DNA from 3 places in the Clostridium thermobutyricum genome. Region 1 is predicted to be linked to each of the others. Evidence: riboswitches for the same ligand, from Rfam matches in the RefSeq annotation. Region 1 holds a riboswitch; each other region holds the start of a gene.

Region 1 (2,328 bases):
AACTACAGTATTATTTGAAAATCCTCTATCAACTTTATTAGAAAATATTATTACAGTAAATATAGTAATAACTCCACATAAAAATCCTATTATAGGTAATGAAAATGAACTTATAAATGGAATACTAATTCCTAATATTATATATACTCCAACTCCTAAAGAAGCTCCTGCCGAAACACCTATTGTATAAGGTGATGCTAAAGGATTTTTTAGGATAGATTGCGTAATAGCTCCACTTACCGAAAGTATTCCTCCTACAATAAATGCTAATAAAACTCTTGGTAATCTAATTACCCAAATTATTGCCACGTCCTGTGGATTTATATTGTTTGGTAATGGAACATTAAATACCTTATTTATAATTATATTAATAATATCCTTTATATTAATATTGGAACTTCCAATGGAAGTTCCAATACATAAAATCAATATAACTATAGGTATCCATAGCCATGTATATTTTCTTTTATTATTTAATATTTTCATATTCTTTTGGATATATAGCTTTTGCTATTTCCTTTAATGCAATTATTGAATATTGACTTGGACGTGATGATGCATTTAAATTTATTTCATATACAGCTTTATCTTTAACAGCTTTTATAGTATTAAAACCTGCTCTATCTTCAATAGATTTTATAGGATTTTCTAAATATGTTTCATTAGTCAATATAACATCTGGATTAGCTTTTATTACTGATTCAGGTGAAGGACTTATCCATTCTTTTTGATCAGCAAAAATATTTTTAGCTCCAACAATTTCAATCATTGAATTTAAAAATGTGTTATTCCCAAAACTAAATAAATTAGGTGATGATCCTATTTCAAAATATACTGTCTTTTTATCTTTTATATTTTTAGCAATTTCTTCAATTTCTGAAACTTCTTTTTTCATTTCATCAATTATTTCAGTACCTTTTGCTTCAGTTCCAGTTAGTTTCGCTAAAAAGTTTATATCTTCATAAATTCCATCAAAACCTCCACTAGTTGGTACATAAACTACTGGTATTCCTGCTTCTTTTATTAATTTAAAAGGATCTTCTTCTCCCTCTTTATTATGTGTAGAAGCAATTACTATATCAGGCTTTAAACCTATTATTGCCTCAGCATTAGGATTTCTAAAATCTATTTTTTCAACTTCTTTATTTAATCCTTTTATATCTGCTGAATATTTATCAATTGCAACAATTTTATCTCCAAGCCCAAGTCCAACCAATATTTCAGTATTTGATGGTGCAGTAGATATTATTCTCTCAATTTTTTTAGGTGCTGTAAACTCCTCTCCTGCTCTATCTTTCATAGTAACTGTTTTATCCCCGCATCCAGCTAAAACTACTAAAGATAAAATCATAATGCTAATTACAGCAAGTAGTCTTTTAAATTTTTTCATTATTATTTCTCCCCTTTATACAGTTTAGGGTAAAAGATTAGTACTTATAAATACATACATTCTTTAGAATTTATACGTACTACTTAGCCCAACCCTCAGAAGGCTATAGTACTCACATAAAGGCAGGTATCCCGACTTAGATTCATCCTCTATCTCGCCTTCCCACATTATATGCAGTGACATTTTGAGATTTCGTCATCCTTACGGTTACTGGGGTAGTTAAGGATTTTAACCTTATTCCCTATTAAGTAAAATACACCATTTATGAGCTAATCGTTAATAGTTTATTATTTATTCATTATTTTGTCAATAATAACCTTATAAAGCATTTTATTGATTTTATAAATCCCATTATCTACAACTTATAAAATTATAATATAACTTCAATTTTAATTTTTGAAAATAAAAAGGAGATATATTCTAAAAGAATATATCTCCTTTTTATTAATTGTATATTAATTTATAATATCTTTCGATATCTCTTTCTAAATCTAGCATGCTAAGATTTCTTCCAAGTCTTAAAGTTTCCTTTTTATCCACATAAAGAATTAATAATGGTAGACTAAAAACTCCATACTCTGCTGCTATATCTAAGTGCTCTTCCCCGCTAATTTCTCCACACTTTATCTTTTGGAAATCTTTAACTAAAAGTTCAACTTTTTGCTTTATTACATCACATGCTATGCAAGTCTTTCCCGTAAAGTAAATTATAGCTATTTGACTACTATTTATAAGCTCTTTAATTTCTATATTACTATTTAACTTCTTCAAGTTTAGCCATCTTTCTTTCTTTGTTTATTTTAAGAATTATACTTAGTGTAATTAAAACTCCTACAAAACATATAATTGTTCCTATTAATAAAACTGTATCCATTGAGCTTACAAATACTTTTCCTTGTCCTCTTACAAATCCTCTAACTGTATATCCTAATTTTTTA
Region 2 (2,328 bases), 2.3 Mb from region 1:
GTTTCACCTTTTCCATAATGAATAAGAATAATTGCATCTGGATTATATTTAACAATATCTTCTGCACTTATGCTTCCAGGTTTACTAATAAGATCAACTCCACCAGCTAAAGCTACCATATCTCCAACTAAATCTGTTGTAGCATATGCTCTATACATTCCATTTTCAGGTGCTTCAAGAATTAAAACTTTTTTCTTTTTCTTTAATGTATCAGTTTTATCTTTAATAGCTTTTAAATCAGCTTTTAATTCATTTACATAGTTAGTAGTTTCTTTTTGAATATTGAATATTTTTCCTAAATTTTCAACATCAATAAAGAAATTATTCACAGTGTATGGACTAGCTGCCTTAGCAGTATCTCTTTGAACATAACAATTTACTCCACGTTCATTCCATGATTCTATACTTCCTAAAGCTTTTGGTGCAAAAGCTGTGCTCCATCCAAAAATAAAATCTGGATTTACTCCTAAAGCTTGTTCCTTTGTTGGATATTTAGCAGAAAGAACTTTAAGCTTTGAATATTCATCTTTTAAACTAGGTAATATTGGATTATCAAGATAAGCAGTTCCAACAATTTTATCTCCTAATCCAAGTTTTAATAAAAGTTCAGTTGCAGTTTGATTTGTTGTTATAACTCTTGAAGGTGCTTTATCAAAAGTTTCTTTTATAACTTTTCCCTCATAACTATAAGTATCAATTGTTACAGGATATCCTTTTTCCTTAGCAACTGTTTCTGTTTGTGTTGTATTATTTACCTCTTTTTTATCTTTACATGCTACAAAAACTCCAATAATACAAATTAAAATAACAACTAAAGATACAATCTTAATCGATTTGTTTTTCATTATAAAACTCCTTTAAACTCTTTAAAATAAATTTAATAAAATAAAAAAACTCTTAACTATACACTAGTTAAAGAGTTCACTAAAAATGCCTTAATCTATTAAATTAAAGCTTCTTAATTACACCTCCCTATACTCCGTAGTGATAATGTGTTTAAAAAATTTAGGCAGGTCTTCTGGCTTAAGAGTCATAGTATTTTCTAAACCTTCCCATCTTTAAGACAGTGGCATAATATAGAAAAACTCATCTATTACAGCGGCGGGACCGCGAGGGATTTACACCCAAACTTCCCTTTTAATTTATAAGAAAATTTAATAAAAATCCTTATAAAACCTAAATTAGTTCAATTTTCATCATTTAAAGCCTAACATTTAAAATAAATAGTGTCAACAAACTGGGTATTTAAATTTTTTATATCATAATTTTATTTTACTATTTATTTTAAAGGTACTATTAATAAAATTATTTATAGGTATAAAAAGATGAGATTTTTAATTTGATAATCTCACCTTTTTAATTATATTATTTTTTAACTATTCTAACTTCTAATCCTTCCATTCTTAATCCTTTACCCATAGTTCCTGCCATAGCTCCATTTTTAACCCAAGGTTGCCATCCATAATCTGCTCCATGTGCTCTATACTCTATATCATATAATTCTGAACCTGGTCCAGTAAGTTCAATCTTTATTGCTTCCATTCTTCTTCCTTCTCCAGTTGTTCCTGAAAGCTCTCCATTCTTTTTCCATGCTCTCCATCCATTATCATATGCAGAATGTGTTGAATATCTAATTTCCATTCCAGCTGGTGCATTTTTTAAATTTATTTTTATTCCTTCTAATCTTCTCCATTGACCAGTTGTTCCTGCTAATTGTCCATCTCTCTTAGATTTTTGCCAAGCATAATCTTGTCCATGTCCAGTATATTCAACTCCAATAGCATTACTAGATTCAACTTTTATTTCTATTCCTTCTATTCTTCTAGCTTGTCCCATAGTTCCTGCTGTTTCTCCATTTTTAACCCATGGCATCCATCCATAATCTGCAACATGAACTCTATATTTAATATTATAATTTTTAGCCATTTTTCCTGTTAATTTTATTTGGATAGCTTCCATTCTTCTTCCTTCTCCAGTTGTTCCTGAAAGCTCTCCACCAGATTTCCAGCTTCTCCATCCATTGTCATATGCAGAATGTGTTCTATAAGTAATTCCTAAATCTTGTGGTGCATTTTCTAAGTTTATTTTTATTCCTTCCATTCTTCTCCATTCACCTGTAGTTCCAGCTAATTTACCATCATAAACTGGATTTTGCCAAGCATAATCTTGTCCATGTGCTTGATATTTAACTTTTAAATCACTTTCAACTATTGGTCTAGTATTTTGCTCTTCTACTGGTGGTGTTGGTTGAGGCTCAACTGGTTTTTCTACTGGTTTTAATATTTCATTTTTTATATACTCAAAAGGATAATTTTTACCTGGGCAATC
Region 3 (2,328 bases), 1.9 Mb from region 1:
TAATAACTTTTACTTATATTATTTAAAATTACACCTTTTATATTTGCATCTCTAAACTCTAATATTCCTTTTAATTCAGCACAAAGAGTTAAACTTTGAGCTTTAGGAGAAATAACAAGTACAATTGGAGCATTATCTAAAGTTTTTGATGTACTGTATGTTGAATAATCACTACTTATTCCTTTTCCATCATATAAACCCATAACTCCTTCTACAATTGCAAAATCTCCTTCACCTCTATTAAAAGCTTCTTTTACCCCCTCTTCTCCCATAAGAAAAAGATCTAAATTTCTAGATTTTACACCTGTTATTCTACTGTGAAATGCAGGATCTATATAATCTGGTCCTGATTTAAACCCTTGTACTTTATACCCTCTATTTTTTAAAGCTTTCATTAATCCAAGAGTTACTGTAGTCTTTCCTCCTCCACTACAATTAGATGACACTACTAAGGTTTTCATTTTTTAATCCTTTCTTTGTTTCACCAACTCCTAAATATGTATCATTTATGATATCGTAAATTCTATTTACATAAAGTTGTCTAAAAGCTTCAATTTCTCCAAGGCCCTTTAAGAATACATTTGCTTTTATTCCTTCACTTTCTAATATGCTTTTCCATGAATCCTCTTCATCAGAAGCCATATCATTTAAAACATGATCTCCACAAACAACCATAAGTGGAACTAAAAGCACTTCTTTTATATTTTTATTTTTTAATCTCTTTATTACACTTTCAAAAGTTGGATGACCTTCAACAGTTCCAACAAAAACATTCTCATATCCTTCTTCTTGTAATACAACTTGAAGACAACTATAAGTAGCACTTGCTGGATGAGAAGTTCCATGTCCAAACATTACTATATTTTCATTTTTATCTAGTATATCTTTTATTGAATGAATAAAAAGAGTATAATCAAAAGCTACACCTTCAATTCCTTGATAATAAAATATTGGTCTTCCAACTTTTATTTTTTTAAATTTATTTTTATAGCTTTCAGCAACATTTTTTACATAATCAAATTCTTCTCCAGGAATTATGTGAAGAGGTTGCATTATAACTTCTTCATATCCTAAATTGTAAAGCTCTTCTAATCTTTCCTCTGGAGTCATTACTTTTATCCCATAAACTTTATCCATCTTTCTTATAATCATATGAGATGTAAAAGCTCTAAAACAATCGTAATCTTTAAATTCCTCTTCTATTCTATTTTCAATTTTTTCTATTGAATCTTTTAATGCACCTTGATAGCTTGTTCCAAAACTTACAACAATAATAGCTTTTTTCATTCTTAATCTCCTTAGTTTATTAATGTTTAGATTTCAAACAAATTTATGTATAACCATTATTTCTTTAAGAATTTTATTATAAATTTCAAAATAAAAAAGCACCCTATAAAAGGGTGCTAAAAGAAAACTCTATTAAAATCTAATTTTAATAAATCCCGTTTCTCCTAATCTTCCCTCCGAAGCATGGTTTTATAAAAGGCAGGTCTCCTGACTTATGCTTCATCCTAATCCTCTACCTTCCCAAGAAAATTTCTCAGTGGTATTTAGAGTTTCGTCTGCAATTACAGTAGCGGGGGCTGTAATGGAGTTTAACCATTTTCCCTTTTAATCTTAAATAAATTTAAGAACCTTTTATCTATTCATTTTTAACTTAATTATAAATGTTAATCGATAATAATTCAAATATAATTATAATATACCTATATTTATATTATTTATAATATAATAAAAAATTTCTAATATTTAAATAGGTTAAATTTTAATTTAATCTCCTTAATTAAACTAAAATTTTATTTTCTATTTCTTTATTTTTTATATCCTTTATCTTTTCTATTTCTATTTTTTCAAGCTCAGTATTCTGACTTACCATTCTTTTAGGACCAACTACTGTAATACTTTCTCTTTCAACTATTACAGAACCTTCTTTTATTATAGAGTCTCCACCTATAATAGCATTGCTTATTATAACATGAGGCTCTATTATTGTATTTTCAAGTATAACTGAATTCTCTATTACAGATCCTTCACCAACTTTTACTCCTTTAGAAAGAACACTTGTATCAATGCAACCTTCTATTTCGCAATTGTCTCCTAAAATACAATTTTTAATAATTGCTGTTCTACTTATTTGGCATTTATCATAATCAGGTACATTAGCAGAAGAAATTTTCCATTTATCATTTATACTTAACTCACATTCATTATTAAGCAAATCCATATTTGCTTGCCAAAGACTTTCTACTGTTCCAACATCTCTCCAATATCCTTTAAATGAAAATGAAATCATTTTTCTATCATCTTTAAGCATTGCTGGAATTACAT

Evidence for each region. A riboswitch is a leader RNA that binds a small molecule or an ion and turns the genes downstream of it on or off. The one in region 1 is predicted to bind cobalamin.
Region 2: it holds a riboswitch for cobalamin, as region 1 does, so the genes downstream of both, HMPREF1092_RS01795 (ABC transporter substrate-binding protein) here and HMPREF1092_RS12655 (ABC transporter substrate-binding protein) in region 1, are expected to answer to the same signal.
Region 3: it holds a riboswitch for cobalamin, as region 1 does, so the genes downstream of both, HMPREF1092_RS03630 (sirohydrochlorin cobaltochelatase) here and HMPREF1092_RS12655 (ABC transporter substrate-binding protein) in region 1, are expected to answer to the same signal.

The regions. Positions count from the first base shown of each region.
Region 1 is NZ_KB850956.1:2,698,138-2,700,465, forward strand. Features, by position in the region: gene HMPREF1092_RS12650 (FecCD family ABC transporter permease) at 1-486, opposite strand, end outside; gene HMPREF1092_RS12655 (ABC transporter substrate-binding protein) at 470-1,390, opposite strand; cobalamin riboswitch at 1,495-1,667, opposite strand; gene HMPREF1092_RS12660 (thioredoxin family protein) at 1,835-2,161, opposite strand; gene HMPREF1092_RS12665 (MFS transporter) at 2,145-2,328, opposite strand, start outside.
Region 2 is NZ_KB850956.1:411,294-413,621, reverse strand. Features, by position in the region: gene HMPREF1092_RS01795 (ABC transporter substrate-binding protein) at 1-845, opposite strand, end outside; cobalamin riboswitch at 992-1,195, opposite strand; gene HMPREF1092_RS16380 (N-acetylmuramoyl-L-alanine amidase) at 1,366-2,328, opposite strand, start outside.
Region 3 is NZ_KB850956.1:820,303-822,630, reverse strand. Features, by position in the region: gene HMPREF1092_RS03635 (cobyrinic acid a,c-diamide synthase CobB) at 1-461, opposite strand, end outside; gene HMPREF1092_RS03630 (sirohydrochlorin cobaltochelatase) at 436-1,287, opposite strand; cobalamin riboswitch at 1,468-1,654, opposite strand; gene HMPREF1092_RS03625 (glucose-1-phosphate adenylyltransferase) at 1,784-2,328, opposite strand, start outside.